4 regions of the Rhizobium sp. CF142 genome follow, and region 1 is predicted to be linked to each of the others. Evidence: predicted binding sites of a transcription regulator. Region 1 holds the regulator's gene; each other region holds the start of a gene.
What was found. The regulator PhoB, encoded in region 1, activates phosphate uptake and scavenging genes when phosphate is short. The targets are predictions, from matches to a motif close to TGTCATNNANCTGTCAT.
Positions count from the first base shown of each region.

Region 2: a site for PhoB is predicted at 6,498-6,514, ahead of PMI11_RS15910 (acid phosphatase). Genes of this name have one in related genera too.
Region 3: a site for PhoB is predicted at 3,985-4,001, ahead of pstS (phosphate ABC transporter substrate-binding protein PstS). Genes of this name have one in related genera too.
Region 4: a site for PhoB is predicted at 4,407-4,423, ahead of PMI11_RS34300 (UDP-2,3-diacylglucosamine diphosphatase). Genes of this name have one in related genera too.

Region 1 is NZ_AJWE01000098.1:119,721-127,666, forward strand. It holds gene PMI11_RS21705 (aspartate aminotransferase family protein) at 1-663, opposite strand, end outside; gene PMI11_RS21710 (GcrA family cell cycle regulator) at 1,088-1,618, shown strand; gene PMI11_RS21715 (pyrroline-5-carboxylate reductase) at 1,910-2,698, shown strand; gene phoB (phosphate regulon transcriptional regulator PhoB) at 2,827-3,510, opposite strand; gene phoU (phosphate signaling complex protein PhoU) at 3,641-4,354, opposite strand; gene pstB (phosphate ABC transporter ATP-binding protein PstB) at 4,399-5,214, opposite strand; gene pstA (phosphate ABC transporter permease PstA) at 5,229-6,551, opposite strand; gene pstC (phosphate ABC transporter permease subunit PstC) at 6,548-7,946, opposite strand, start outside.
Region 2 is NZ_AJWE01000085.1:32,150-40,095, forward strand. It holds gene PMI11_RS15875 (ABC-F family ATP-binding cassette domain-containing protein) at 1-499, shown strand, start outside; gene PMI11_RS15880 (VOC family protein) at 543-1,319, opposite strand; gene PMI11_RS15885 (DUF1579 domain-containing protein) at 1,431-1,895, opposite strand; gene PMI11_RS15890 (DUF899 domain-containing protein) at 1,985-2,728, opposite strand; gene PMI11_RS15895 (MarR family winged helix-turn-helix transcriptional regulator) at 2,819-3,265, shown strand; gene PMI11_RS15900 (MerR family transcriptional regulator) at 3,376-3,783, shown strand; gene PMI11_RS15905 (aldo/keto reductase) at 3,752-4,747, shown strand; gene PMI11_RS15910 (acid phosphatase) at 4,811-6,355, opposite strand; gene PMI11_RS15915 (cytochrome-c peroxidase) at 6,567-7,865, shown strand; gene PMI11_RS15920 (organic hydroperoxide resistance protein) at 7,924-7,946, opposite strand, start outside.
Region 3 is NZ_AJWE01000091.1:14,551-22,496, reverse strand. It holds gene PMI11_RS18365 (O-acetylhomoserine aminocarboxypropyltransferase) at 1-396, shown strand, start outside; gene PMI11_RS18355 (cupin domain-containing protein) at 1,148-1,492, shown strand; gene PMI11_RS18350 (bifunctional diguanylate cyclase/phosphodiesterase) at 1,642-3,768, shown strand; gene pstS (phosphate ABC transporter substrate-binding protein PstS) at 4,117-5,139, shown strand; gene pstC (phosphate ABC transporter permease subunit PstC) at 5,213-6,190, shown strand; gene pstA (phosphate ABC transporter permease PstA) at 6,193-7,050, shown strand; gene pstB (phosphate ABC transporter ATP-binding protein PstB) at 7,047-7,859, shown strand.
Region 4 is NZ_AJWE01000135.1:30,000-37,945, reverse strand. It holds gene PMI11_RS34315 (ABC transporter permease) at 1-1,081, opposite strand, end outside; gene dgcA (N-acetyl-D-Glu racemase DgcA) at 1,183-2,166, shown strand; gene PMI11_RS34305 (MFS transporter) at 2,118-3,338, opposite strand; gene PMI11_RS34300 (UDP-2,3-diacylglucosamine diphosphatase) at 3,528-4,340, opposite strand; gene PMI11_RS34295 (NADP-dependent malic enzyme) at 4,587-6,899, shown strand; gene PMI11_RS34290 (ribonuclease H family protein) at 6,943-7,476, opposite strand; gene PMI11_RS34285 (DUF2865 domain-containing protein) at 7,675-7,946, shown strand, end outside.

The DNA of each region.
Region 1 (7,946 bases):
GCCGGTCTGGACTTCGTCGAGGATCAGCAGCAGGCCATGCTCATCGCAGAGCTGACGGAGCGCTTTCATGAATTCGGACGTTGCCGGGCGGACACCGCCCTCGCCCTGCACCGGCTCGATGAGGATACCGGCGGTCTTGTCGGTAATAGCGGCACGGACAGCCTCGACATCGCCAAAGGGCACCTGATCGAAACCAGGGGTCTTCGGGCCGAAACCTTCGAGATATTTCTCCTGACCGCCGGCGGCGATGGTCGCGAGCGTACGGCCGTGGAAGGCGCCTTCGAAGGTGATGATATGGAAACGCTCGGGATGACCCTTGGAAAACTGGTAACGACGCGCGGTCTTGATGGCGCATTCGAGAGCCTCGGCGCCTGAATTGGTGAAGAACACCTTGTCGGCGAACGTGGCATCCGTCAGGCGCTTGGCAAGCTTCTCCTGCCCCGGCACCTCATAGATATTGGAGAGATGCCAGACCTTGTCGGCCTGATCCTTGAGGGCGGCCACAACATGCGGATTACCATGGCCCACGGAGGTAACGGCAACGCCCGCGCCGAAATCCAGATATCGCTCGCCGGTTTCGGTGATCAGCCACACGCCTTCGCCTCGCTCGAACCGCAGCGGGGCACGAGAATAGGTATCATAAAGCGGCGAGGCTTCAGCCATGGCGCAATCTCCTGGTCAGGCTCCGAGACAACGGACTCCGGCTAAGAAAACCAGGCCCGAAAAATTAAAAATGCCGCCTTTCGGCGGCAGGGAGCACTATTTACTTTTCGCACTGCAATGTCAACAAAACTGAGGATTTAGCACATGCGTCAAGCCTCAAATCAGACTTGCAGGTCTATCAACAGCTAATGTTGCAGAAATGACTCGCCCGGGAAGCAAGTTGGGGAAAACCTCGAATTCGGATTCATCGGATTCCTGCGACTCTTGTCACAGAGTCAGGCTCACACTAGGTTAAAGTTCAATTACTAGACTGCATGCGGCGGAACTAGTCACCAAAATTGATCAGGCGTTTCTTGCTTCGGAGACTTCCGAGGCAACGGTGAGGGATTCTGCCATCACCAACGCGAAAGGTGGAGACAGGGCAATGAACTGGACAGACGAGCGTGTCGAGAAGCTCAAGAAGCTTTGGTCGGAAGGGCTGAGCGCCAGCCAGATCGCTGCGCAGCTTGGCGGCGTCAGTAGAAACGCTGTTATCGGCAAGGTTCACCGGCTCAGTCTTCCCGGCCGCGCCAAGGCCGGCGGCACGGCAACCGCCGCGCGCGCACCGAAGCGCAATACCTCGGCTCCGCGCGCCCCGAACTATGCCTCTCGCATCACCACCCGCACCGTTACCCGCCAGCAGGGCGCAACGATGCTGAAGGAAGAGATCGAGATCGAAACGGTCGAGGAAATGGAATACGTGCCGGCCAAGAACGTGGTCGTGCCGATTTCGCGCCGCCTCGGCCTGACGGAACTGACGGAGCGCACCTGCAAGTGGCCGGTCGGCGATCCGATGAAGGACGACTTCTACTTCTGCGGTTGCGACTCCCCGGATTCCTCGCCCTATTGCAACTATCACCAGCGCCTCGCCTACCAGCCGGTCAGCGAACGCCGCAAGGCTGTCCGGGTCGGCTGATCCGCGATCTTCCAACAGACGCAACGTGCCATCACCCCTCCTCGCCTTGCGCGGAGGGGTGATTTTTTAGCCGGCGCAGGAGGGCCGGAAAACAGCTCCTGACCACGATCTGCCGAAGGCCGATCTCTGCCTGCCGCCCACTATGCCTGACAATGCGAACTTATGTGCCAACGCCACCAATGCGTTTCAGCCCTAGACCGGCATGGAACGGTGGTCATGGCGCTGTAGCGCGATTTTCTGATATAGATGCGGTATTCTCGTCGAGGCGCAAACAGTCGCTCAGGGGTGCCAATGGAGATCGATCCAAAGCGGATGACAATCGGGTTCGTCGGGACGGGCACGATTACCGAGGCCGTCGTCACCGGACTGGGGAAGACAGCGTTTCGCGACACACGGATCGTGCTGTCACCCCGTAGCGCAAGCGTCGCCGCCCGCCTCGCGGCGGCAAACCAGAATGCGTCGATCGCTTTAGGCAACCAGGATGTTCTCGACCAATCCGATCTCGTATTCGTGGCAGTGAGGCCGCAAATTGCCGAGGAGGTCGTCCGCTCGCTCCGATTTCGGCCGGGCCACCATGTCATCAGCTTTGTCGCGGCCACGCCAATGGATCAACTGCGGGCGTGGATCGATCAGCCAGTTCGCCTGAGCCTGGCAATTCCACTTCCGTTTGTCGCAGATCTTCAGGGCGCGACTGCGATCTACCCGCCCGACGAGGTTTCCCACGCCCTCTTTTCGGCGCTCGGAACGGCGATCCAGGTTGAAAACAAGCTGGAGTTCGAACTTCTCGCGACGGCGAGCTGCCTGATGGCCAGCTATTTCGGCATCCTGGACGCGACGTCGACCTGGCTGCAGAGCCAAGGGCTTTCGAGAACGGCTGGCGACGCCTACCTCCGTCAATTGTTTTCCGGCCTCGCCCATGCTGCCCGTTCAAAACCTGTCGCGAGTTTCGATGAACTCATCGGCGAGCATTCGACCAAGGGCGGATTGAATGAACAGGTTCTCGAAGACTTTCGCGCGTTTGGCGGCACTGCGGCTCTGCAAAAGGCTCTTGATCGAATTCTTGTGCGCATCCGTCTGTAGGAAGCAGATCCTTTCGATGTTCGCTTTCGGCGCGTGGTGTCGGCTTTCATAAGGAGCTAGGGGTGCCAGATAGACAAACGGGCCGCCCGACAAGCGAGCGACCCGTTCGTGACCTCCGATCACTCGGATCAGGCTTCCATGGAATATCCCGCGCCGCGGACGGTGCGGATGACATCCTGCATGTTGGAGAAGTTCAACGCCTTGCGCAGGCGGCCGACATGGACGTCGACGGTGCGTTCGTCCACGTAGATATCGTGGCCCCAGACGCCATCCAGGAGCTGCGAGCGGGAGAAGACCCTGCCCGGCGACGACATCAGGAATTCGAGCAGGCGGAATTCGGTCGGGCCGAGGCGGACTTCGCGGCTCTTGCGATGAACGCGATGCGTTTCGCGATCGAGCTCGATATCGCCGCATTTCAGAACAGTGGAGAGAACCTCCGGACGGGCGCGACGCAGCATCGCCTTGACGCGAGCGACGAGTTCCGGTGTCGAGAACGGCTTGACGACATAATCGTCGGCGCCGGTCGAGAGACCGCGAACGCGCTCGCTCTCTTCGCCGCGTGCCGTCAGCATGATGATCGGCAGGCGCTCGGTCTCCGGCCGCATGCGCAGCCGGCGGCAGAGCTCGATGCCGGAAACGCCCGGCAGCATCCAGTCCAGGATGAGCAGGTCGGGCGTGCGCTCCTGAAGCCGGATTTCGGCCTCGTCGCCACGGAGGATCGTATCCACCTCGAAACCTTCAGCCTCGAGGTTGTAGCGGAGAAGCACGCTCAGCGCCTCTTCATCTTCAACAACTGCAACTCTTGGGATCATGCGTGTCAGTCTCCTAATGCATGATCCTTAAACCGGGGGCGATTTAAGCAAGAGATCATACAGAAACTCGGAATTGGCTGCACCTTTGCGCGCCCCCGCGCGGGGCGCGCATGCAATCGGCAGGTCAGGATTACTCCGTCACCGCACCAACGGTATTGGAGCTGTCGTCCTTCGGACGCTCGCCCTCCGGCTGGGCGCCGGTTGCCATGTAGTAGATCGTCTCGGCGATGTTGGTCGCGTGGTCGCCGATGCGCTCGATGTTCTTGGCGCAGAAGAGAAGATGCGTGCAGCTCGTGATGTTGCGCGGATCTTCCATCATGTAGGTCAGGAGTTCGCGGAACAGCGAGGTGTACATCGCGTCGATCTCATCGTCGCGCTCGCGGATGGACTTGGCCTTGTCCGCAGAACGCGTCGTATAGACGTCGAGCACTTCCTTGAGCTGGACGAGCGCCAGTTCGGAGAGATGCTCGAGACCGCGGGCGAGCTTGCGCGGAACGCCGGTGCTTTGGACGGCGATGACGCGCTTTGCGGTGTTCTTGCCGAGGTCGCCGACACGCTCGAGGTCGGCGGCGATGCGGATCGAACCCATGATCTCGCGAAGGTCGGAGGCCATCGGCTGGCGACGGGCGATCGTGACGATCGCCTTGTCGTTGATTTCGCGTTCCGCGTGATCAAGGATCACGTCGTCGGAAATGACCTTCTGGGCGAGCGCAGTGTCGCCGTTGACCAGCGCACGGACGGCCTCGCCGACCATCTGTTCGGCAAGACCACCCATCTCGGAAATGCGCCGGGACAGGAATTTCAGATCGTCATCGTAAGCGGAAAAAATATGTGTCGATGCCATGGGGCTTTGTCCTCGAAAATCGGGAAGGCTTCACATCGCCAAAATCAGCCGAACCGGCCCATGATATAGTCCTGGGTGCGCGGATCGTCGGGATTGGTGAACATCTTGTCGGTGTCATTTTCCTCGACCAGGTTGCCGAGGTGGAACATTGCCGTACGCTGTGATACGCGCGCGGCCTGCTGCATGGAATGCGTCACGATGACGATGGTGTAGTTTTCACGCAGCTCATGAATCAGCTCTTCGACCTTTGCAGTCGCGATCGGGTCGAGTGCCGAGCAGGGCTCGTCCATCAGGATGACTTCCGGGCTGACGGCAACGGCGCGTGCGATGCACAGACGCTGCTGCTGACCGCCGGACAGGCCGGTGCCGGATTCATGCACGCGATCCTTGACCTCGTTCCAGAGGCCGGCGCGCTGCAGGCTCGTCTCGACGATCTGGTCCAGGTCGGCCTTGGACTTGGCGAGGCCGTGGATGCGCGGTCCGTAGGAGACGTTTTCATAGATCGTCTTCGGGAACGGATTCGGCTTCTGGAACACCATGCCGACGCGGGCGCGAAGTTCGACCACGTCGATGTCGGGATCGTAGATATCGTCGCTGTCGAGCGTGATCTTGCCGGTGACGCGGCAGCCGTCGATCGTGTCGTTCATGCGGTTCAGCGAACGCAGGAAGGTGGACTTGCCGCAGCCCGACGGGCCAATCAGCGCGGTCACGGTGTTTTCGCGGATGTTCAGATTGACATCGAAAAGCGCACGCTTCTCGCCGTAATAAACGGAGACATCCTGACCGATCATCTTATACGGGACGTTGCTCATTTTCTGGTCCAGCGCCTTCTCGACTGCGGCTTCCGTCAACATGTTCATGATCTTTACTCCGTTTACCAGCGGCGCTCAAAGCGACGACGCAAGAGGATAGCTCCGATGTTCATGACGATCAGGAACAGGAGCAGGACGATGATGGCACCCGAGGTTCTTTCCACGAAGGCACGCTCGGCTTCGTTGGCCCACATGTAGACCTGAACCGGAAGTGCCGTGGAAGGATCGAGCGGAGTGGTCGGCGCCTGGGCGACGAAGGCGACCATGCCGATCAAGAGCAGCGGCGCAGTTTCGCCGAGTGCGTGGGCAAGGCCGATGATCGTGCCGGTCAGGATGCCGGGCATGGCAAGCGGCAGCACATGGTGGAACACCATCTGCATCTTCGAGGCGCCGAGGCCGAGTGCGGCCGCGCGGATCGACGGCGGAACGGCGCGCAGGGCCGCACGCGTCGCGATGATGATCGTCGGCAGCGTCATGAGGGTCAGCACCAGGCCGCCGACCAGCGATGCCGAACGCGGCAGGCCGGCGAAGTTGATGAAGACCGAGAGACCGAGCAGACCGTAGACGATCGACGGAACGGCGGCGAGGTTGTTGATGTTGACCTCGATCAGGTCCGTCAGCCTGTTCTTCGGCGCGAATTCCTCAAGGTAAATCGAGGCGGCGACGCCGATCGGCAGCGCAAGTGCGAGAACGATCAGCATCAGGTAGAGCGAGCCGATGAGGGCAACGCCGAGGCCTGCGGCTTCCGGACGGCTGGAATTGCCGTTGACGAAGAGGCCGGTGTTGAACGTCTTGTGAAGCACACCGCTCGCCTTCAGCTGGTTCATCCAGCCGACCTGCTTGTCGTTGACCTTGCGGTTCTTCTCATCGACCTTGAGGTCGATCTGGCCCTTGTTGGCGCTGTCGATATTGGCATCTGCAAGCACAGTCACATTGACGGTCTTGCCGATGATCGACGGGTCAGCGACGACCATGTCGCGCAGCTGAATGGGCGCACCTTTGGACAGCATTGCGGTTGCGTCGCGCACATCAGGACGGCTCGAAGCATTGACGCCGAGCTGCTTGACGATCGCATCGCGCAGCAGGACCGGATAGTTGGCAGCGACCAGCACCGAAGGGTCGGTCGCACGCTTGTTATCAGGGTCGATCGTCTTCTCGGTGAATTCGATCGGCAGGGTGATCGACGTCTGCAGGAAGGCCGTATAGCCGTTGCTGATGACCGTCCAGAGCAGAATGAAAAGGAAGACGAGGCCGAATGCTATGGCTGCGATGCCATAGGCCTGGAAGCGGCGCTCGGCAGCGTAGCGACGCTTGATGCCGATATCACGACGGGCGGGCGCCTTGGAAACGGTGACGCCGGCGATGGGGGAAACAATATTCGTCATTCGTACTGCTCCCGGTATTTGCGCACGATGTAGAGCGCGTAAATGTTGAGGCAAAGCGTGATGCAGAACAGCGTGATGCCAAGGGCGAAGGCAACCAGCGTCTGCGGCGAGGTGAACTCAAGGTCGCCGGTCAGCTGGTTGACGATCTTGACGGTCACTGTCGTCATCGGCTCGAAGGGATTGATCTGGATACGGGCGGCAACACCGGCGGCCAGAACCACGATCATGGTTTCGCCAATGGCGCGCGAAGCGGTCATCAGCAACGCGCCGACGATACCGGGAAGAGCTGCGGGCAAGACCACCTTCTTGATGGTTTCGGACCGTGTGGCGCCGAGACCGAGCGAGCCGTCGCGCAGTGCCCGCGGAACTGCGGTGATGATGTCATCCGACAGCGAGGAAACGTAAGGGATCAGCATGATACCCATGACGATGCCTGCGGTGATGACGCTTTGTGCCTGGATGAAGTTCGTATAGCTGCCGCTCAGAAGACCGCTGATCTGCGCCGAGAAATCACGCAGGAACGGCCCGACGGTGACGAGCGCGAAGAAGCCATAGACGATCGTCGGAATGCCGGCGAGCACTTCGAGAAGCGGCTTGGCGATCGAGCGCACCTTCGAAGAAGCATATTCGGCCATGTAGATGGCGGCAAAGAGGCCGACCGGCACGGCGACCAGCATGGCGACCAGGCCGATATAGAGCGTGCCGAGCAGGAGTGGAATGAGGCCGAACTGGCCGAAGGAGGAGCTGCCCGCACCGGCAAAACGCGGATCCCAGACCGTTCCGAAGAAGAAGTCGGCGAAGGGAACGACCGCGAAGAAGCGGCCCGCTTCAGACAACATCGAGAGCACGATGCCGATCGTCGTCAGAATGGCGATGGAGGATGCAACGAGCAACGCCCAGAGCATGACGCGCTCGACACGGTTACGGGCGCGGAAACGCGGAGCAACGGAGCGCAGCGCATAGAAAGCACCTGCGACAGATATGAGCAGCACGATCGCCGTCATGATGACGCGGCTCGTCATGCTCTCCGAGTTCAGGGTCTTTGCGGCAGCGATCATGTAGGGCTGCGGCTCGCCGGCGAGCGGTACGCCCTTCTCGCTGAGCTTTGCCTGCAGACCGGCAGGATTGCTTGACAGGGAGGAAAGCTCATCCGAGGTCAGCATGTTCATGCCGCGGGCAACCGTAGCGACCATGCTGTAGGCGAGGTCCTGCTGGACGGCCGGCTGCGCCTTCACGTCATCGGGAAAGGCGCCGCGAACGGAGGAAGAGATGATGCCCGGGCTGACAGCCAGCCAGGCAAACAGAACGATCAGGGAAGGCAGAACAGCCCAGATCGCGGCATAGGAGCCATAATAGGCCGGCCGCGAATGCAGGGCAGCAGATCTGCCGCCGGAA
Region 2 (7,946 bases), on a different contig from region 1:
GCGCGCGGCGATTGCCGAGCCGGAAACGGCAAAGGCCGGCATCAAGGCCACGCCCTCGCTGGTGCTCGGCTATGGCGACCAGCTGCTTGCCGATCTCAGCGATGCCGACACACCGCTGCAGACGATCATCCGCCGCTTCGATGTCGGCGACCAGCGGGCACGCTCGCTGCTTGCCGGCGCCGGTATGACGATCGAGATGCAGGGCAAGCCGGTAAAACTCCTCTCCGGCGGTCAGAAGGCGCGGCTCGGCATGCTGGTGCTGCGGCTGACGCAGCCGAATTTCTACCTGCTGGACGAACCCACCAACCATCTCGACATCGAGGGGCAGGAGGCGCTGGAAAGCGAGCTGATGGCACATGAGGCGAGCTGCCTGCTCGTCTCCCACGACCGCAGCTTCGTACGGGCCGTCGGCAATCGCTTCTGGCTGATCGAGCGCAAGAAGCTTGTGGAGGTAGAGAGCCCGGAAGGATTCTTCGCGAGTGTAAGGGGAGCTGGATAGGGGTCGCAAGCGAGATTGCTCGCGACCCTTTTTTCAATGAACCCTAACGCTTCGCCGCGGACAGGCAGAAATAGGCGCCTTGTGGATCGATCGCCTGGCAGACCCAGCCGCCAGGAACCTCCATCGGACCGTTGATAACCTTGCCACGACCGCTGTTAATCCGGTCGATGGCGGCATCGAGCGTCGGCACGGTGAAATAATAGGACCAGAAAGACATGCCGACTTCCGGCGGGCGGGTCATCATGCCGCCGGTCTGTTTTCCGTGCTCGGCGAAGATGTGGTAGACGCCCATCGGACCCATGTCGAAGTCCTGATCCTTCGTCCAGCCAAAGAGCTTGGCATAGAAGGCGAAGGCCTTGGCGCCGTCATTGGCGTAGAGTTCGCGCCAGCCGACATGGCCGGGCGTGTCGAAGGGCAGCTCCGGTGGCGGATTTTCCATCGGCAGCGGCGTCATGATGCAGAGCACCGCTCCATCAGGATCGGCTACCACGGCAAAGCGGCCTATGCCTGGAATATCCGCCGGCTGACGGCGGACGGTACCGCCGTTTGCCGAGAAGTCGCGTGCCGACTGATCGACATTGTCGACGGCGACGTAACCGGTCCAATTCGGCGGAATGCCCTGCCCCTCCAGCTCTGCGGGAAAGGGCATCATGCCGGCGACCCTGACGCCGTTTGCTTCGAAGATGGTGTATTCCGGCTGGTCTGCCGCCGGCATTTTGCTCCAGGTCCAGCCGACGACCGAGCCATAGAATCTCGCCGCCGCATCGGGGTCCGGCGTCATCAGCTCGCACCATATGAACTTGCCATGCGTATTGGACATCGTGTTCTCCTCGGTCCACGCTTGAGTTCTGTCTCTTGGTTTTTACGCAATTCCGGCGCAAAACCACTCTCGCACTTTTGCGGGAATTGCTCTTGATGTGCCCCGGCGATTTCAGCCCTTGCGGGTATATTTGACTTCCATGAACTGCTTCCAGGTGCCGTCAGCTTCCTTGACGCTCGATGTGAAGGTTCTGACGTTATCGTCGAGAAAGGCGATCTGCTCGCGATAGTCGGCAAGGCCATCGCCTTCGAAGGCCGGGCCCTTGGTGTAGAGCGACAGAACATTGCCCGAGGGCTCGATCTCGCCCTCATAGGTCCACATGTAGTCCATCATCGAGCCGATCCAGCTGCCGACATATTTGCCCTTGGCCGAGTCGTAGCCGAGCGTCAGGATCGTCGTTGCCTGCTTGCCGTCGGTCATTTCACCGGCTCCTTCGGCAACGAACCAGATGCCTTGCAGGGAGCGCACGGTCTCTTCCCAGGGCTTGTCGCCGGTCATGTCCGAAGCGGCGACGGTCCAGCGACCGACCATTCTCTCCAGGAAAGCATGCTCCTTCAGCACTTCTGCAGTCTTCATCGTCCTTCTCCTGCGGATGATGGATGGCTGGCTGGATGCTTCACGCAATTCCGAACGCAAAACCGCGCAGCACTTTTGCTGGAATTGCGTCAGTGGCAACAGGACGAGGCCTGGGGGCTTTCCTCATATTCGTCGTGGCGCTTTACGAAATCCATGGTCGAATCTTCGTTGCGGCCCTTGGGTGCGTGATCCAGGATCATCAGCGTACCAAGGATTTCTTCCGCGCCGCGGGCATAGCTCGAATAGGTATGGAACACTTCGCCCTTCTCATTCCGGTAAAAGGCCGAAAGTCCGGGCAGCTCGTCATTGGCGTCAGAGGGCGCTGTCGGAGAGAAATTATAAAAGACCTTGTCTTTGGCAAGGTCCTCAGGCGTGAAAGATACGTGATAATCGAAGTTGAAATCGCTGCCGAAGGACGAGACCCAGGGGAACTTCCAGCCCATGCGCTGCTTGTAGGCCTCGATCTTGGCAAGCGGTGCGCGGGCGACGGCGACAAGTGTAACGTCGTGGTGGTTCAAGTGCGGCAGCGTGCCGTCGAGATGATCGGCGAGGAATGAGCAGCCGGGGCAACCGGCCTCCCATTCGGGGCCGAACATGAAGTGATAGACCATGAGCTGGCTGCGGCCATCGAAAAGGTCGGCGAGCGATTTCCGCCCCTGCGGCGTGTCGAACGTGTAGTTCTTGTCTACTTTCACCCAGGGCAACGTCATGCGCTCGGCATTCACCTTGTCTCTGAGATGGGTCGCCTCCTTCTCCCTCAAGAGCAAAGCTCGGCGGGCTTCGAGCCATTCCTCGCGGGAAACGACGGGATTTTGGGTAACCTTGTTCAACATGATCTACGCCCTCCTCCGGCGCGGCCGGCATTTTCCGGCAGATAGTCTCCTCTTCTTGACTAAATACATTGATATCAATAGAAATAGATCATGTCAAACTCGATCGCGATTCCTTTTTCCACGACGCTTCTGGTGCGGGATACGTGCCTGTGCCTGCATGTGCAGCGCGCGGCGCGCGCGCTCGCAAGGCTGTTCGACGATGCGCTGCGGCCCGTCGGCCTCACCAACGGCCAGTTCTCCCTGCTGATGTCCCTGAACCGGCCGGAGCCGCCACCGATGGGACCGGTCGCGAGCCTGCTCGCCATGGATCAGACGACGCTGACGGCGGCACTGAAGCCACTGCAACGCAAGGGTTTAGTCGATATAGTACCGAACCCGAGGGACCGGCGTGGCCGTCTTCTGCGCCTGACGGATGACGGGCGGGCAGTCCTGCGACAGGCGCTGCCAATCTGGGAAAGCACGCATGCGGCACTCGAGACGAAATTGCCTGAGGGCAACGGCGATCACCTGAGACGCGACCTGCAATACCTAACGTGACCCTGCAGAGTCTGCATGGGTGGTCGCGAAATTAGCCGCAAAAAGCCTCTTGACTTAGAGTGCGCTCAAAGCCGTAGCTTCCTTGGCGTCGTGACGAGAACAGGTGTCTCATGAAGATCAGTGACCTTGCGAAACGGTCCGGTTTGTCGGCTCATACGCTGCGCTATTACGAGCGTATCGGCCTGCTCCCCTATGCCGATCGCGACCGATCCGGACAACGCGACTACGACGCTTCCATCCTTTCCTGGATCGAGTTTGTCGGCCGTCTGAAGACGACCGGCATGCCGATCCGCGACATGCTCCATTATGCGAAGCTTGCCGATAACGGGAAAGCCACTTTCAGCGAGCGTCGCGAGATGCTCAGGGAGCATCGTGAGCGTGTCCGGGCCCACGTGGCCGATCTCGAAACCTGCCTTCGCGTCCTCGACGGCAAAATCGCCTCCTATGAAGAGGCGGAAGAAAGGATGAGAGATGACAGACTCAACAATGCGGACACGCCGGCTCGGGCAAGGACTTGAGGTCGGATCGATCGGCCTCGGCTGCATGGGTATGAATTGGGCCTATGGCGCGACCGCCGCCGACAGGGGCGAGGCAATCGCCACGATCCACCATGCGCTTGATCGTGGCGTAACCCTGCTCGATACGGCCGACAGCTATGGCCCGCACACCAACGAAGAACTCGTGGGGGAGGCGATCAAGGGCCGGCGTGATCAAGTGGTACTGGCAACCAAGTTCGGCATCGTGCGCGCAGCTGGAGCGATACCAGGCGTCAGCGCCCAGACGGCCAACGGACGGCCCGAATATGCAAAAGCATCCTGCGAAGGGTCTCTACGGCGGCTCGGCGTCGACCATATCGATCTCTACTATCTCCACCGTGTCGATCCCGATACGCCGATTGAAGAGACCGTGGGCGCGATGAAGGAACTCGTCGAAGCCGGCAAGGTCAGACATATCGGTCTGTCGGAAGCCCGCGCTGACACAATCCGCCGGGCACATGCCGTGCATCCCATTACCGCCGTTCAAAGCGAATATTCGCCCTGGTCACGCGATCCGGAAGACGGCGTGTTGCAGACGCTTCGTGAACTCGGGATTGGGCTCGTGGCCTATTCGCCGCTCGGACGCGGCTTCCTGTCCGGCGCGATCAAGTCCGTCGACGAACTTGCGCCCAATGACTACAGGCGGACCTCGCCGTGGTTCATGGGTGACAATTTCAGGCGCAATCTCGAACTCGTCGCCGTGTTCGAAGAGATTGCGCGCCGCAAGGGCGCTACACCGGCGCAACTGGCTCTCGCCTGGGTGATGGTTCAGGGCGAAAATATCGTGCCCATTCCCGGCACTCGCCGCCGCGCGCGACTGGACGAGAATCTTGGAGCGGCTGGCGTTGATCTTACACCTGGAGATATCGAGGAAATCGCGAGGGCCCTGCCCCGCGCCGTCGGAGATCGCTACGGCGAAATCGGCATGCGGACGCTCAACGGATAAACATCCGGAAGTCGAAGTCTTCTCCCCAATCTGTGGGGAGAAGACATAGCGTTGTCGCGACGATCAGCGGGTCAGGTCGAGCGATGCCGTCAGGTTGCCCATCGGCGGCTCGTTGTTCAGCGCCAGCGCCCTGTCGCGGGCGAGCAGGCCCGGCAGAACCGGCAGGTCGTAGCGGGTGGTGATCAGGCGCAGGATCGAGGTCGTGTCATACTGCGTATGATCGACCATGCCGCCCTTGGCGTAAGGCGAAATGATGAAAGCAGGAATGCGGTTGCCCGGCCCCCAGCGATCGGCCTTCGGCGGGGCGACGTGATCCCAAAAACCGCCGTTTTCGTCATAGGTAACGACCACGAGCATGTGGCCCCATTGCGGGCTCTTCTCCAAATGCGAGACCAGATCGGCAAGATGCTGGTCGCCGCTCGAAACATCGGCGTAACCGCCATGCTCGTTGAGGTTGCCCTGCGGCTTGTAGAAGGAAACGGCCGGCAGCTTGCCGTCGTCGATATCCTTGATAAAGGCCTCGCCGCCGAGGCCGCCGTCCTTCAGGTGCTCGGCGCGGGCTGATGTGCCCGGCGCGAAATTGGCGAAGTAGTTGAACGGCTGGTGGTGAAACTGGAAGTTCGGCACCGGCGTGGCATTCTTGCCATCGAGGGCTGCCTGCCAGGCGCCACCATACCATGCCCAGGTGACGCCCTTCAGCGACAGCAGGTCGCCGATGGTGATCTCGTGCTGCGGCGGCAGCGTGTTCGGCTGCGAGGGATCGGCATAGGCGGCATCGCCGTCCTTGGCCGGGGCGTTGGCGCTCGGCTGGTAAGGCGGCTGCATGGTGTTGACCGCGTAGAAATCCGGCGTGAGGTTGCCGTCGGAGACGAACTTCGGAGCACCGTCGAGGGCGGACTTCGGTGCATTGTCGGCAACCGTCAGCGAAATGCCGTCGGCATCGACCTTGGCGATCGTCGGCTTGGCCGGGCTCTTGTCGGCATCGGCATAATAGGGCGCGCAGGCGCAGACCAGTTGGAAGTGGTTGAAGAAGGAGCCGCCGAAGCCGCCCTGGAAGAAATTGTCGGCCAGGACGTATTTTTTGGCGACCTGCCACATGGGCAGGATCGAGCCGTCATAATGGCCCATGACGAGGCTGCCGGAATCGGCCCAGGCAACGAACTTATCGTTCTTGCCGCCATCGATCTGCATCTGCTCCTGGTAGAAGCGGTGCCAGAGGTCGCGGGTGATGACGTTTGTCGCCTGCGCAAAGCCCTTGGGATCGTCGATCGAGAAGACGGCGTTGGCGAGGTGAGCAGACTGGGCCTCGGTGATGGCGGGCGTGACACCCTTGGCGGTCAGGCCGCCCCAGGCCGGCGGTAATTCTGCAAGCGGCGCGCCGTCACGATCGAGCTGACGTGCCTGGTTTTCGCTTGCATTGGCAAGGCCGTTGGCACCCGGAAAGCTGCCATAGAGGTTATCGAAACTGCGGTTTTCGGCGTAGATGACGACGATATTCTGGATCTTGTCCATGCCGGCGGGTGCTGCATGGGCGGCCGTGGCAAGCGCCAGCGGTAGCATGGCCGAACCGGCCAACGAGAGATTGCGGAGGAGATTCAGTCTGGTCATGGCGGGATACCTCATGGCTAAGGGGGCGTGGCTAGAGGGGCGCCGGGCGGACGTGGAATGGCCAAGCGCAGGCGAGACGCTATTCCCGCCATCTATCAACTTTGTGACATCGAGCGGGTTGCGCCTGCGGCCGGTACGCGCCCGTCATCAATCTGTTGCAGTCAGGTTCGATCATGAGGGCCCACAATGTTAACCCATTGGAATCCCTGGCATGGCGACGAAGATTATCTGGCTCCTCCGGTCTGGTATGGCGCTCGGTTTGGCGGCGACGGCGATCGGTTTTGCCATTCTGCCCCTGCGGCAAAGCAGCGCGGCCGTCACCGGCGGCGTGCATCCTGGCCCCATGTCACGGACGCAAGCTTATGCCCGCGCCGAAGCGCTGACGGAACTCGGCCGCAAGATGTTCTCCGACACTTCGCTTTCCGCCTCCGGCGTACAGGCCTGCGCCTCCTGCCACGATCCGCATCATGCTTTTGCACCTGCTACCGCGACACCGGTCGAAATGGGCGGGCCGCATATGGATCAGCCGGGACAGCGCGCCGTGCCAACCTTGCGCTACCTGCAGGCGATACCCTCGTTCACAGAGCATTTCTACGATTCCGAAGACGAAGGCGACGAGAGCGTCGACAACGGGCCAACGGGCGGCCTGACCTGGGACGGGCGCGTGGACCACGGTTCCGACCAGGCGAAGATCCCCCTGCTTTCGCCCTTCGAAATGGGCAACAAGGATGAGGCCCAGGTCGTCGCCTCGCTCCGCAAGGCGGTCTATGCGGAGGATTTCCGGGAGATTTTCGGCCAGGACATATTCGGTAGTGCCGGGGATGCCTTCCAGGGTGCGGTCGAGGCTCTCAGCACCTTCGAGCAGAGCGGCGCGGATTTCTACCCCTACTCCAGCCGCTATGACGCCTTCCTTGCCGGCAAGGGAACGCTGACGGCGCAGGAGCTGCATGGGCGCGAACTCTTCGAGGATCCGGCCAAGGGAAACTGTTCGAGCTGTCATCTGAGCGAGCCCGCCAATGATGGCGAGCCGCCGCAATTTTCCGACTTCGGCTTCCTGGGGCTGGCGGTGCCGCGGAACATGGCGATCCCCGCCAACAGCGACCCTGATTATCACGATCTCGGCCTCTGCGGCCCTCAGCGTACCGACTTCAGCAACCGGCCGGAATATTGCGGCCTGTTCCGCACGCCGACGCTGCGCAATGTGGCGCTGAAGAAGAGCTTCTTCCACAATGGCTATTTCCATTCGCTGCGTGACGTCGTCTCCTTCTACGCCACGCGCGACAGTGATCCCGGCCGCTGGTATCCGAAGAATGCAGACGGCACGATCCGCAAATATGATGACGTTCCGCAGGTCTATTGGGACAATCTCAACCAGGATCCGCCCTTCGGCCGCAAGCCCGGCGACCCGCCGGCGCTGACGGAATCGGAAATCGACGACATCGTCGCCTTCTTAGGCACGCTGACTGACGCGGACCAGCTGCCCGGCTCAACGCAGCAGGCAGCACATTAATTCAAAAGAAAAGGCCGGAGCGTTGCCCCGGCCTTTCTTCACTGGCACTGCAAAATAATCAGGCGACCGTGACCGGTACTT
Region 3 (7,946 bases), on a different contig from region 1:
CGCCATAGCGATAATGCGATTGATGTCGCCAAATGGCTGAAGGCCCATTCCAAGATCGCCTGGGTCAACTATGCCGGTTTGGAGGACGACCCGAACCACGCCCTGCAGCAGCGCTACTCGCCGAAGGGGGCCGGCTCGGTCTTCACCTTCGGCGTCAAGGGCGGCTACGAGGCCGGCAAGGCTCTGGTCGAGGGACTGGAGCTTTTCTCGCATCTTGCCAATATCGGCGATACGCGCTCCCTGGTGATCCATCCGGCCTCCACCACGCACCGACAGCTGACCGACGAGCAGAGGATCGCCGCAGGTGCCGGGCCGGACGTGGTGCGCCTCTCCGTTGGCATCGAGGATGTGAAAGACATCATCGCCGATCTCGAACAGTCGCTGTCGAAGATCTAAGCGTCCCTCGCAGCAACGCTTTCCTACTGCCATGGCTGTTTCGCTCGAGATGGTGGATTTCTGGAACGCCAATCTAGCATGAAAGCTTCCTGGGTGATCCGTTGAACAGTTTTTCCGCTATTTGGCAGTTGAATTTGACGGCCTCAATCCGAACTTGGTTCTGATCGCCTCTGCAGGTGGGCTAGAACTTATCGCAAGGCGGCGATAGACTTTGTTTAATTGGGCCATTTAGAGCCCGAAGCCAAACTGGTTCGGCTGCGAAAAGTCTTTTATTCCGACTCTCGGCCAATCGCATTTCCTGTCGAACTGGAGTTTAGAGACGGTGCGGTGGCAAGTCGGGTCTGTCCTGAACGCATAACCTGGAAGGGGGATGTAGTGACTTGCCGACATGCTGAACAGCAGGCAAATCGTCAATGCGACACAAAAAGGCTTCATGGATGCCTCCCTTGTGGTGTTAGGGGAGGCATTTTCACATAGAGCAACGCTCTCGGATATATATCAATTTGTGCTAATACTGCCTTTAAGCGACACGCCAAACGGCTGCGAAGAACGCTGAGTGTCCTCCGCAGCAAAGGTTTGTAATTTTGCAGCCTACGTTTGTCGGGATACAGCCATAGGATCAGCGTGCGATTCGAATAGAGTCGGGCGCTGATTTCGTTCGCTATGTCTCACAGCGGCTGGCGCGCTCATTTGGGGCACGAGGATAAGACGTCGCCGTCGTTCGACGACGCGGACCGGAGAAAAGGTGACCATGGCAAACACGATCTCCTTCGATATCGACGGCGTCGAACCGGAAGTCGGCGCTCCCGCCGCCGAGCGCATCATTTCCGGCAATCCGCAATTTCGCACCTGGAATCTCGAGGAGGCCGACGGCGGTCTCTATGCCGGTATCTGGGAGGCAACGCCCGGCAAGTGGCGGATCGTCTATGAGGAATGGGAATATTTCAGCCTGCTTTCCGGCCATTCGATCGTGACCGAGGATGGCGGTGAGCCGATCCATCTCAGGGCTGGCGATCGCCTTATCCTCAGGCCGGGCTTTAAGGGAACCTGGGAAGTCGTTGAAACGACTCGCAAGGACTATGTGATCAAGGTCTGAGCGCCGGCCCGGATAGACGGTTTTTGATCGTTCGCATTAAGAGTGTCTACATCATCAAATGCTAAACCTCATCTGCAGCGCATTGCGGACATGATGTCTCCTGCCGTCACCAAAGACATGCCCTTGCAATTCATCTTTTCGGGATTGGCATGTCGTCGAATCTTGCGGGTAGGCACGTTCGGACCCAAGCGTCTTCCATCATTGCGACAACCATTTTCTTCCTCGTCGTCGCTCTCGTGCTGACGGGCCTCACGGCCCATGTCGTCGCCACAATGACCCGATCTGCAAACGAGATCGATGATGCTAGGGCTACGCGCGCTGCCCGCGCAGCGATCTCGGCCTTTGTCAATCGTTTGAGCGCGACAACCACGGACAACGCCGTATGGGATGATGCCTATAAGGCGATCTCATCTCCTGACGCCGTGGGTTGGGCCTATGAGAACTGGGGCAAAACCACAGCGGATTACCCGCTCTATGACGGTGCGGTCGTGATCGGCCCTGATCGCTCTTCGATCGTCTCCGCATATGCCAAAGGCAAGCCCTTCCAGCCGAGCGCCTTTTTCGGCGAAGGCTTTTTCCAGCAGATCAATAAGGCTGCCGATGCCGGACAGGCGCCGGTGGTCAATTTCATCCGGACCGAAACGGGCATCGCGCTGATTGTGTCACAGGCAATCCAGCCTTTCACCGCAGAAGGCGAGCTTCCGAAGCTGAGTGTGCTGAGCCTCTACAAGGATCTCACGTCGGAAGTTCTCGACACTTTTTCGGACGAGCACGAACTCGAAGGGTTACGTCTTGCCGCCGCGCCCGAGTCGGGCCTTCTGAACACGCCGATCACGGACATAGGAGGTGGCGTCATCGGCCACCTTGTCTGGCCCAGCAAAGCGCCCGGAACCGCCGTGTTTCACCAAGTCTATCCTTACGTTGCGGCCGCTGTCATCATCCTTGTGATGTTCCTGGGGGGCGTTCTGCTGGTAGGCGCATTCGAGGCGCGCCGCCTGCGCCAATTGGCGCAAGTGGCGATTTTCGAGGCGAACCACGATAGCCTGAGCGGCCTGTTGAACAGGCATGGGCTTCTCGCACTGCTGGAAGAGCTGGAAGACACCGATGTTGCGCCACCCCGGCTCTATCTGGTCGATCTCGATGGCTTCAAGGCAGTCAATGACGCCTGGGGGCACGCGGTAGGGGATGATCTGATCCGGATCGTCTCGAACGCCCTGATCGCCTGTCACCCTGAAGTCGTTGCGGCGGCCCGGCTGGGAGGCGACGAGTTTGCGCTGGTGCAGATTGGAACCGCCGCGCGTGGAGAGATAGAAGAGACCATTCTGGCGCTGTTCACCGAGCCCTTCAAAATCGAAGGGCGAACGATCGAAGTTGGTGCAAGCATCGGAGTTGCCGCATGTGACGGAGACGTGTCGCCCCTGGAGCTTCTCCGCAGGGCGGATATGGCGCTCTATCGCGCCAAGGCAAACGGCAGAGGCCGGGCGATCGAATACGACCCAGAGCTGGATCGGGAACGCCAAAGGGTCGCCGAAATGGAAGCTTTGTTGAAGAGCGCCATCAGCACCGGTGCGATCGAAGCCTTTTTCCAGCCTCTCGTCTCTGCTGCGACAGGCACTATTAATGGTCTTGAAGCACTGGCGCGTTGGCGAACTCCAACGGGGAACATAAGCCCCGAGATTTTCATCCCGCTCGCCGAAAGGTGCGGCCTCATCGATGCACTTGGCGTTCACATGCTGAAAACATCGGTCGGGCATGCCAAGAACTGGCCTGGTCTGGCATTGTCCGTGAACGTTTCGCCGGTCCAACTCTGCAATCCGGAATTCGCCGCCGAAGTGATCTCGCTCCTGCAGGAGCTCGATTTCGATCCGAAGCGTCTGACATTGGAGATCACTGAAGGCGTCCTGATGACAAATCCGGAACAGGCCCGCAGGTCGATAGATCACCTTAAACAGGTCGGTATAAAATTCGCGCTTGATGATTTTGGCTGCGGCTATGCAAGCATCGGCGCATTGCGGCAGTTCGGGTTTGATCGCATGAAGATCGACCGTTCGCTCGTGTCCGCTCTCGACCAAGCCTCGAATGGCGCCGATGTTCTGAGAGCCACCATCTCCCTGGCAACCGCTCTGCAGATTCCCGTCACAGCTGAAGGTATCGAGAATACGCGTCAGGCGGCGATCCTGCGTGAGGCCGGCTGCGACCAGCTGCAAGGCTATCTGATCGGAAAACCTATGTCGGCACTCGACATATCCAGCAAGCTTCAAGAGCATGCTGCGTAGATTGCGGCACCACACTTTGGTGGTCGTCCGGTCCTCGGAGCATTTTGGCGTCTGAAAACGACATTTTCACGCATAGCTGCGGCAATCGACCACAGCCCTGCGGCAATAGGGCCGCACCTCATTCGCCAAGGCTTTGTCAGCGCGCGATTCATTAGGAAAGTCAGTGACTTCAGCGACTTATGCACAGCTTTGCATTTCGTGTCACCCGTCACAAACTGTCATCAAACTGTAATAATAGACGCCTAGCCGCCTTCCCGTGACGAGGAAATTCAGCGCCCCCGACAGTGGACACCCCCTCCATGGCGCCGAGCCTCGTCGTCCTCTAGTTCCATCAGGGAAGAGTCGCAAATGCTCACCAAGAAACTTCTTTCGGCCTGCCTCGGCGCCGGCCTGGTTGCCGCTCTGGCAGTCTCGGCCTCCGCTGCCGACATTACCGGCGCTGGTTCCACCTTCGTCTATCCGGTTCTTTCGAAGTGGTCGGCAGACTACAACAAGGAAACCGGCGACAAGCTGAACTACCAGTCGATCGGTTCGGGTGGCGGTATTGCCCAGATCAAGGCTGCTACGGTTGACTTCGGCGCTTCTGACGCCCCGCTCAAGCCGGAAGACCTGACGGCTGGCGGCTTTGGCCAGTTCCCGCTCGTTGTCGGCGGCATCGTTCCCGTCATCAACGTCAAGGGCATCAAATCAGGCGAACTGAAGCTCTCCGGCAAGGTCCTCGCTGACATCTACCTTGGCAACGTCACCAAGTGGAACGACAAGGCCATCGCCGATCTGAACCCGGGCCTGAAGCTGCCCGACAGCCAGATCGCCGTCGTTCACCGTTCAGACGGCTCGGGCACCTCTTTCAACTGGACGAACTTCTTCTCGAAGGTAAACCCGGACTGGAAGTCGAAGGTTGGTGAAGGCACTGCCGTCAACTGGCCTGTTGGTATCGGCGGCAAGGGCAACGAAGGCGTTGCCGCTTACGTTACCCGCGTCAAGGACTCGATCGGTTACGTTGAATACGCCTACGCCCTGCAGAACAAGCTGCCCTACGTTCTCATCCAGAACGCTGCCGGCCAGTACCCGAAGCCGAACGCTGAAAGCTTCTCGGCTGCCGCTGCAAGCGCAGAATGGGGCAAGGCTCAGGATTTCTATCTGATCATGACCAACGCTCCGGGCGAAAAGGCCTGGCCGATCACGGCAACCACCTGGGCCATCATGTACAAGGAGCCGAAGGACGCCGAGCGCTCCAAGGCTGCTTTCTCCTTCTTCAAGTGGGCTCTCGAAAAGGGCCAGAAGGAAGCTTCCTCGCTCGACTACGTTCCGCTTCCGGACACGCTGGTGAAGCAGATCGAAGATTACTGGACGGCCTCTTTCAAGAGCTGATCCTGACGAAACTGCGGTCGGGGCGGAAAGCCAAGCTTTCCGCCCACCCCTCAAAGCAGCAGAGCGTACGGACATGAGCGAAGCATTGGCATCGCTGCCCGCCGACACCGCGGGCGTGAAGCGCCGCGACGGCGCCGCAGGCGATCGTATTTTTTATTGGATAGTTTTGGGCTGCGGCCTGTTTGTTTTGGCCGCCCTGCTGGCAGCGGCGATCTCCATGGCCATGGGCGGGCTTCTTGCCTTCCGCACCTTCGGCTTCGGCTTCTTGACTGGCACGGAATGGGATCCGGTTGCTCAGCAATTCGCAGGTCTGGTGCCGATCTACGGCACGCTGGTCACCTCGGCTCTCGCGATGATCATCGGTGTTCCCGTCAGCCTTGGCATCGCGGTTTTCATTACCGAAGTTGCGCCGCGCTCCATTCGCGGACCGATCGGCGGCGCCGTCGAGCTTCTTGCCGGCATCCCCTCGATCATTTACGGCATGTGGGGCCTTTTCACCTTCGCTCCCTTCATGTCGGATTACATCCAGCCGGTGCTCATCGACTGGCTGGGTCCGATCCCGCTGGTCGGCGCGCTGTTTTCGGGTGCTCCGCTCGGCATCGGCATGCTGACATCAGGCATTGTTCTGGCGATCATGATCATCCCCTTCATCTCCTCGGTCATGCGCGACGTCTTCCTGGTCGTCCCCGCGCAGCTGAAGGAATCGGCCTATGCGCTTGGTTCGACAAAGTGGGAAGTGGTGCGCGACATCGTCATCCCGCACACCCGCACGGCCGTCGTCGGTGGCATCTTCCTTGGTCTGGGCCGCGCGCTCGGCGAGACCATGGCGGTCACCTTCGTGCTCGGCAACACCCATAACATTGCGGTGTCGCTGATGGAGCCGGGCACCTCGATTGCGGCAACGCTTGCCAACGAGTTTGCCGAGGCGTCGGACGACCTCTACCGGTCCTCGCTCGCAGCCCTTGGCCTCATTCTCTTCGTCGTAACCTTCATCGTTCTGGCGGCCGCCAAGCTCATGCTGGTGCGCATGGCAAAACAGAGGGGAGAATGATCATGGCTACCTATTCGGGTTCCCTTTACCGCCGCCGCCAGATGGGCAGCCTGATCGCGCTGACGCTTTGCGGTATCGCCACCGTGCTTGGCCTGGTCTTTCTGGTGTGGATCCTCTGGACGACGCTGGTCCACGGCCTGTCGGCGTTGAGCCCCAGCCTTCTCACGGAAATGACGCCGCCGCCCGGCGAAGACGGCGGCGGTCTCGCCAACGCCTTCATGGGCAGCCTGCTGATGGTGGTGCTCGCCGTCATCATCGGCACGCCGATCGGCGTATTGGCCGGCACCTATCTGTCGGAATTCAGCCGCGGCAAGAAGATCGGCGAGGCCATCCGCTTCGTCAACGATATCCTGCTTTCGGCGCCGTCGATCATCATCGGTTTGTTCGTCTATGAAGTGGTCGTCCGCCCGACCTCACGCTTCTCCGGCTTTGCCGGCGGCATTGCGCTCGCCTTCATCTTCCTGCCGGTCGTCGTGCGCACGACCGACGAGATGCTGCGGCTGGTACCCGATGTCATGCGCGAGGCAGCGCTTTCGCTCGGTATCCCGCGCTGGAAGGTAACAGTCAACGTCCTCTATCGCGCCGCCTCCACGGGCATCCTCACCGGTATCCTGCTCGCGATCGCCCGCATTTCGGGCGAAACCGCGCCGCTTCTGTTCACTGCTCTGAACAACCAGTACTGGAGCCTGGATATGTCGCAGCCGATGGCGAACATTCCCGTCGTCATCTTCCAGTTCGCCATGAGCCCCTATGAGCAATGGCAAAATCTCGCCTGGGCCGGTGCCTTCGTGATGACGGCCTTCGTTCTAATCCTGAGCGTGGTATCGCGCTCCGTCCTGAACCGAAAAGGTGGGAAATGATGCTTCAGTCCCAAGACACTTTCGACGCCGCCAGCAAGTCGGAAAAGCCGATGGCCAAAGACAAGATCTCTCTCGATAAAGTCAATTTCTATTACGGCGACGCCCACGCGATCAAGGACGTAAGCCTGAACTTCCCGGAGCGTCAGGTTTCCGCCCTGATCGGTCCGTCCGGCTGTGGCAAGTCCACGTTGCTGCGCATCCTGAACCGCATCTACATGCTCTATCCGAAGATGCGTGCCACAGGCTCGATCAAGCTCGACGGCAAGAACATCCTCGACCCGAGCTTCTCGATGAACGAACTGCGCGCCCGCGTCGGCATGGTGTTCCAGAAGCCGGTGCCGTTCCCGATGTCGATCTATGACAACATCGCCTACGGCATTCGCCACCATGAGCGTCTCAACAAGGCCGACATGGACGTCCGCGTCGAGCAGGCGCTGCGTCAGGCCGCCCTGTGGGATGAGGTCAAGGACAAGCTGAAGGGCAGCGGCCTCGGCCTTTCCGGCGGCCAGCAGCAGCGGCTCTGCATCGCCCGCGGCGTGGCGCTGCGCCCGGAAGTCCTGCTCCTCGACGAGCCGACCTCGGCCCTCGACCCGATCTCGACTGCCAAGGTCGAAGAACTGATCGCGCAGCTGAAGGGCGAGTTCACGATCGTCATCGTCACCCACAACATGCAGCAGGCAAGCCGCATCTCCGATAACACCGCCTTCATGTATCTTGGCGAGTTGATCGAATACGGCCCGACGGCGCAGATCTTCCAGTCGCCGAAAGTCAAGCGCACGGAAGACTACATTACCGGCCGTTACGGCTGATACGACTTCCCCTTCGCAGCAAGGAAACGGCCGGCGCGCGATCAGCACGCCGGCCGATTTCGTTGTGGGATGCCTAAGGCGTGCGGC
Region 4 (7,946 bases), on a different contig from region 1:
GCTGGCCGAGCGATTCGGCACTGCCGCCGACCTTCAGGCCCTCGACAGCTGCGACGATGCCTATGACGAGCGCCATGAACGGCGCCTTGATCATGCCGGCCAATATGGTCGAAAGCGTTACGGCCTCATGCAGGCGCGACAGGAAGGTTGCGAATGTAATGCCCGAATAAAGATAGGCGACGGCAGCGGCACCGGCGAGCGACGCGAAGTTGGCAATCACGGTTAGAAGCGGCAGCGCAACGGTCAGCGCCACCAGCCGCGGGAAGATCAGCACGCCGATCGGGTTGAGGCCCATTACCTTCAGCGCGTCGACCTCTTCACGCATCTTCATTGAGCCGATCTCGGCGGTGATCGCGCTGCCCGATCGACCGGCGATCATGATGGCGGTCAGAAGCACGCCGATTTCACGAAGCTGCAGAATGCCGACGAGGTCGACGACGAAGATTTCCGCACCGAAATAACGAAGCTGGAAGGCGCCCTGCTGCGCGATGATCGCGCCGATCAGGAAGGACATCAGCAGGATGATCGGAACGGCGCGCACGCCCATGTGGTCGATCTGGTTGACGATCGAGGCCGGCGAGACGCCGCTGCCACGGCCGAATTTCATCTGCGCGCCGCGCACTGCAGAACCGAGGATATACATGGAGGCGGCGACATTGTCCCAGACGTCGAGGGTCATCCGCCCGATCGGTGCGAGGATGCGCTCGGTGATCGAGAGCCTCTGCTTTTGTTCAGGCTCCTGCTTTTCAGGCTCCTTGGAGAAGGTGGCGATCAGCTCGTCGATATGCTGGTTCGTGCCCTCGAAATGAATCGTTCGCCCGGCCTCTTCCTGCTGTTTCTTTAGCCGGCAAAGCAACCAGATGCCGGCTGTGTCGATATCGGTGACATCGGAGAGATCGAGCGTCAGGTCGCCGCTATTGTTGCGCGACAATTTCTCGAAATCCTGCAGGACGAGATGGATGTTGGCGCTGCGCCAATTGCCTTCAAGATGCACATGCTGGGCCGAGCTCCCGGCTCGGTCGTCCACATGCAGCGAGGCGGCGTTGCGTTTCTCGGACTTCAAAATACTTGTGTCTTTCAATGCTTGCAGCGACAGTCCCGACTCGCGAACGTGATATTCGCCGCCCGGCGCGTTAATATACAGAACGAACGGGCAATTTCCATGCTCGCAGGAGAGCAAATATGCCGCGCCACCTTGATATCCAGATGAATTCGTTCCCGATTGCGGGCACTTTCACCATCTCGCGCGGGGCAAAGACCTCGGCGGACGTGATCACCTGCATGTTGACAGAATCAGGTGCCAGGGGTTTGGGCGAATGTGTGCCCTACCGCCGCTACGGCGAGACGATGGAAAGCGTGATGGCGCAGATCGAAGCGGCCCGCCCGCTGATCGAGGACGGCATTTCGCGGGCCGGATTGCTGCGTGCCATGCCGCCGGGAGCGGCCCGCAACGCTGTCGATTGCGCGCTGTGGGATCTCGAAGCCAAACTGTCAGGCAAGAGCGTCGCCTCGCGTCTCGATCTGCGCAAGCTGAAGCCGCTGACCACGGCCTATACGATCTCGCTCGGCGAACCCGATGTCATGGCGGCCCAGGCCCACGAACATGCGCAGCGCCCGCTCCTGAAGGTCAAGGTCGGCACTGACGATGACGAGAGCCGCATTCGGGCGGTGCGCGCTGCCGCGCCTGATTCCGCCATCATTCTCGATGCCAATGAAGGCTGGCCGGAAGACCGGCTGGAACATTACCTGCGCATTGCTGCCGAAGCCAATATCGCGCTGGTGGAGCAGCCGCTGCCGGCCGGACGCGACGACATGCTGGCCGAGATTGCCCGCCATGTGCTCATCTGTGCCGATGAAAGCGTCCACCACACTGGCGACCTTGCAAGCCTTGCCGATCGCTACGACGCAATCAACATCAAGCTCGATAAAACCGGTGGCCTGACGGAAGCGCTGGAAATGAAGGAGGAAGCACAGCGGCTCGGCTTCTCGATCATGATCGGCTGCATGGTCGGCACCTCGCTTGCGATGGCGCCTGCCGTGCTTCTGGCGCAGGACGCAGATTTCGTCGACCTCGACGGTCCGCTGCTGCTGACCCGCGACCGCGAGCCCGGCCTGAATTATGCCGGTTCTCTCGTATTTCCGCCGGAAGCCAGCCTCTGGGGCTGAAGGTAATAGGCGATGATGACAAGGGCGAGCCCGAAGGCGGCGACACAGGCCATGACATAATAGCTGTCGAGGCCGAGCGCGGAATAGATATAGCCCGAAGCGATCGTCATCAGGCCCGAGGCCATGCCGATATAGAAGAAATAGGCACCTTGGGCCGAGGCTTCCTGCGTCTCCTGCACCGTGGCGACGATGCGCCGCTGCACGCCGGTATGCACGAAGGCATAGGTGAAGCCGTGCAGGCATTGCAGCATGAAGAAGCCGATAAAGCTCGTCTCCGTCGGGAAGAACACCCAGCGGCAGATGCTGACGGCGCAGCCGAAGCGGATCAGCGTCCAGGCGTTGAAGCGGCGGTTGAGGCGCCGCGACAGGAAGAATACCGTCACCTCAGAGGCCACACCGGCACTCCAGAGCATGCCGACTTCGGTGCCTGAAAAGCCGAGTTGATGCCAGTAGATCGAGGAAAAGGCGTTGAGCAGCGCATGGCTTGACTGCTGGATCGAAACGCCGAGCAGCAAAAGCAGCAGATGCGGCTCGCGCAGCCCGCTGCCTGTGGTCGCCGGAAGATTGATCGGCTGGCCGCGCCGCCGCGTCGGCCCGATGCGCGGACAGAAGACCGCCATCGTAATGGTCAGCACGAAGCCGAAGATCATCACGGGCAGCACCATGCCGCCACCCCAGCGGCCGACCAACTCGCCGCCGGTGAGCGTCGAAATAATGAAAGCGATCGAGCCCCAGACGCGCATGGAGCCGTAATCGAGCCCCCAGCGGCGCACGCCCGAAATCACGATCGATTCGACGACAGGCACATAAGGGGCGAAGGTCGCGCCCTGCAGCGCAAAGACGATCAGCACCGGCCAGAAATTGCTCGTCCAGTAGAGCGCGATGGCCGTCAGCAGCGAGAGCATGCCCGACCATAGGAGCACATGCGCCCGCTCCTGCATGCGGTCGGCAAAGACCGCCACGATTGGCGCCACGAGAACGCGCACCACCATCGGCACGGCGAGGATCGTGCCGATCTGATGATCGTTGAACTGGTGAGTCGCAAGCCAGACGGGGAAGAAGGGCAGGACGATACCGTTGACCAGCAGCGGCGCGCTGTAACAAAGCGCGCTGAGCAGCCGGAAACGCGGCGGCGCTCCCTCACCCGTCGAGGGATTTTGTGCGGGAATCATGATGGACCTGAAGGAAACTATGCGTTGCCTAACACATCCAATCAAACACGACTATGGCGAGAAATGGCCCGATCGAAACGATACGGATAGAAATCGAAACGATTTAAAAAATAAATTGGGCCTGTCGCCTGGTGGCAACGGCTAAATTCATGATGCACCGGCTAGGCCGGTGCGGTACGCACACATTATTCAGGCAGCCTGCGGGGCAAGATCGCCCTCTTCAAGCAATTCGAGAGAGGTCAGTGCCGGCACATTGCTGGTCAGCGCACGCCAGGTGATGAGTTCGAACCTGCCGTCTTCATGCTCGACGATCGCTGTGCAGCTTTCGACCCAGTCGCCGGTGTTGATGTAACGGATCCCGTCGAGATCCTCGATCACGGCGTGATGGATATGGCCACAGATGACGCCGTCGGCACCGCTTTTGCGGGCCTCTTCGGCAACCACGCGCTGGAACTCGCCGATGAAGTTGACGGCGTGTTTGACCTGCAGCTTGGCCCAGGCCGAGAAGGACCAGTAGGGCATGCCGAGGCGGCGGCGGACCGCTGCGAGCACGATGTTGATGCGGATCGCCATGTCGTAGGCCCAGTCGCCGAGATAGGCGAGCAGCCGGGCGTTGCGCACGACGACGTCGAATTCGTCGCCGTGCAGGATCAGATACTTCTTGCCGTCGGCGCCGTCATGGACGATGCGGTCGACGACCTCGATGCCGCCGAAATGCATGCCCGGAAAGGCGCGCAGGAATTCGTCGTGATTGCCGGGGATATAGACGACGCGCGTGCCCTTGCGCGCCTTGCGCAAGAGCTTCTGGACCACGTCGTTGCAGACCTGCGGCCAGTACCAGCTGCGCTTCAGGCGCCAGCCATCGACGATGTCGCCGACGAGGTAGATCGTATCTGCCTCGTGGTATTTCAGGAAATCCAGCAGGAAATCCGCCTTGGCGGCCTTCGAGCCGAGATGCACATCGGAAATGAAGAGGGTGCGGAAGCGCCGAGGTTCCATCATGTCTGTCACAAGCCTTTCCGCTCGTGTCCCATCGTTCTTCGTCTGGTCTTCCAAAATCAGACTCGTGTATCAGGAAGATGACAAACCGCAGGAAAGCCCTGCAAAGCCGTTCAATCCACCGGTTAGAGCCTTCCCCGTTACCATCAGGTCAAAAAGTTCCGCTGCGGCCATTTCCATACTGTTCCGGCCGGGCGATTGATGTATGGAGGAGTCTTCAAAAGACTTCGAACAACGCTGGAGGCGGCGATGGATCACCAGGAAAAATCCAAATCGGAAAAGAATTTGACAGGCGGCAGTCTCGACGAGCAGGCGCTTTTCTTCCACCGCTATCCGCGCCCCGGCAAGCTGGAAATCCAGGCGACCAAGCCGCTCGGCAACCAGCGCGATCTGGCGCTCGCCTATTCTCCTGGTGTCGCCGCTCCCTGCCTCGCCATCCGTGACAATCCGGAGCAGGCCGCCGACTATACGTCCCGCGCCAATCTCGTTGCCGTCATCTCCAACGGCACCGCCGTGCTCGGCCTCGGCAACATCGGCCCGCTCGCCTCCAAGCCGGTCATGGAAGGCAAGGCCGTCCTCTTCAAGAAATTCGCCGGCATCGACGTCTTCGATATCGAAGTGGATGCGCCAGATGTCGACCAGATGGTCGCTACCGTCGCCTCGCTCGAGCCGACCTTTGGCGGCATCAACCTTGAAGACATCAAGGCCCCTGAATGCTTCCGCATCGAGAAGCAGCTGCGCGAAAAGATGAAGATCCCGGTCTTCCACGATGACCAGCACGGCACCGCAATCATCGTCGCAGCCGCCATCCTCAACGGCCTGGAACTTGCCGGCAAGAAGATCGACGAGGTCAAGATCGTTGCCTCAGGCGCCGGTGCGGCAGCCCTCGCCTGTCTCAACCTGCTTGTGACGCTCGGCGCCAAGCGCGAAAACATCTGGGTCCACGATCTCGAAGGCCTCGTCTATGAAGGCCGCGTCGAGCTGATGGACGAGTGGAAGGCGATCTACGCCCAGAAGAGCGACACGCGCACGCTCGCCGAAAATATCGGCGGTGCCGATGTCTTTCTTGGTCTCTCGGCTGCCGGCGTGCTGAAGCCGGAACTGCTGGCGCAGATGGCCGACAAGCCGCTCATCATGGCGCTCGCCAACCCGACGCCGGAAATCATGCCGGATCTCGCCCGTGCTGCCCGCCCGGACGCGATGATCTGCACCGGCCGCTCCGACTTCCCGAACCAGGTCAATAACGTCCTCTGCTTCCCCTATATTTTCAGGGGTGCGCTGGACTGTGGCGCTGAGACGATCAACGAGGAAATGAAGATGGCGGCCGTGCGCGCCATCGCGGCCCTTGCCCGCGAGGAGCCGTCGGATGTTGCTGCCCGCGCCTATTCCGGTGAAACCCCGGTCTTCGGCCCCGACTATCTCATCCCTTCGCCCTTCGATCCGCGCCTCATCCTGCGCATCGCGCCTGCGGTCGCCAAGGCTGCTGCCGAAAGCGGCGTTGCCCGCCGGCCGATTACCGATTTCGATGTCTATCTCGACCAGCTGAACCGCTTCGTCTTCCGCTCCGGCTTCATCATGAAGCCGATCTTCACGGCGGCAAAGACGGCAGAGCGCAAGCGCGTCATCTTCTCCGAAGGCGAAGACGAGCGCGTGCTGCGCGCCGCCCAGGTGCTGATCGAAGAAGGCATTGCCGAGCCGATCATCATCGGTCGCCCGCAGGTCATCGAGACGCGCCTGAAGCGTTACGGCCTGCGCATTCGCCCTCTGTCGGATTTCGAGGTCATCAACCCCGAGGACGATCCGCGCTTCCGCGAATATGTCGATCTCTATCTGCAGCTCGTCGGCCGCCGCGGCGTCATCCCGGAAGCAGCCCGCACCATCGTGCGTACCAACACGACCGTCATCGGCGCGCTGGCGCTGAAGCGCGGTGAAGCCGATGCGCTGATCTGCGGCCTTGAAGGCCGTTACGAGAAACACCTGCGCGATGTGCGCCAGATCATCGGCAAGCGCCCGAACGTGCGCGACTTTTCCGCACTCAGCCTGTTGATTTCGCAGCGCGGCGCGACCTTCTTCACCGACACCTACGTGACCTTCAATCCGACGGCCGAGGAAATCGCCGAGGCGACGGTTCTGGCATCAGAGGAAATCAAGCGCTTCGGCATCACCCCGCGAGCCGCCCTTGTCTCGCATTCGAACTTCGGCTCGCGCGAATCCGAAAGCGCCACCAAGATGCGCAATGCGCTGCAGCTGGTGCGTGAAGCGGCTCCCGATCTCGAGGTCGACGGCGAAATGCACGGCGAAAGCGCGATCTCCGAGGAGCTTCGCCGCCGTGTCATGCCGCACACGACACTGCATGACGAAGCCAACCTGCTGGTCTTCCCGAACCTCGATGCGGCCAACATCACGCTCGGCGTCGTAAAGTCGATGACCGACGGCCTGCATGTCGGCCCGATCCTGCTCGGCACGGCGATGCCGGCCCATATCCTGGCGCCGTCGGTCACGTCTCGCGGCGTGGTCAACATGGCAGCGCTTGCTGTTGTCGAGGCATCGCAGCCGGCGTAAGCCGCGCCGGCCGTCTGCGAAGCGAAGGCCGTTGGCATCTGGATCAGGCACGCCATATTGATCGGCGTCCCTGATCCGAAAGCTCATCGGCGCGTTCGTTACCTTCAATGCCGGAATGGCCCTTGCACCAGGCAATCGCTATCGATGGATTCTGGGATAGCGCGATATCGACGGCTTTCCAGAGTTCCGCATCTGATATTGCCCGGTTTCTGGCCCTGCCACCCGGATTGCTTTTCTTCCAGCCATTGTTCCTCCAGATAGGACGCCAGCTGTTGCAGCCTTCGACGGCATAGACGGAATCGGACCAGATGACCGCTGTTGCGTCCTCTGCTGTGCGACTGATCCAGATTGCCGCTTCAAGCACCGCAGTCAGTTCCATCGCATTGTTGGCGGAATCTTCTACGCCTCCGAAACCGGATGAGATTTCCACACCATCGCGATAGGCGACGAAGGCCCACCCGCCGTGTCGCGAACCGGGCTCATAACAACCGTCCACGAAAACGTGAAGGCCGTGCCGTGCTTCCGGTATTCCCGATGTGGTTTCGGCGGAGCGGATTTCGTCGGAAATGCCTGGCATATCAGTCATCTAGCTATCAACGTGTTCCGAGCGTGATTGCAGGGGCGAAGGGATGGAAGCGTTAGGCTTGCTGGATAAGATCGCAAAAATGCGCTAGGAATTACTGCGAGCTTATTAAGGGAAATACGTTAAGACAAAGCGCGGTGGATTGAAGCCGCATTCACCGATAGATGCTTTTTCTCATTCCGGGACGACGTCGTGAAGCGCCGAAACCTGTATCTCGTCTTCTTTCTGGCATTCGCGGTTCCGGCAGCGGCTGAAACCAAAGCGATCTGCGAGGATCTGCGCGGGCGTCTTGCCGATCTGCCGCAATCGATCGGCACGAATGGTGCCGAGATGCGCCAATATGCGGGCGCGCTTGCCGAACAGAACCTGGAATTGCGCAAGGTGCGCGGCGATCTGCGCCGCTACGGCTGCACGTCGGGCAGCATGGTCGTCGTCGGCGGCGAAAATGCCGGCTTCTGTGGAGA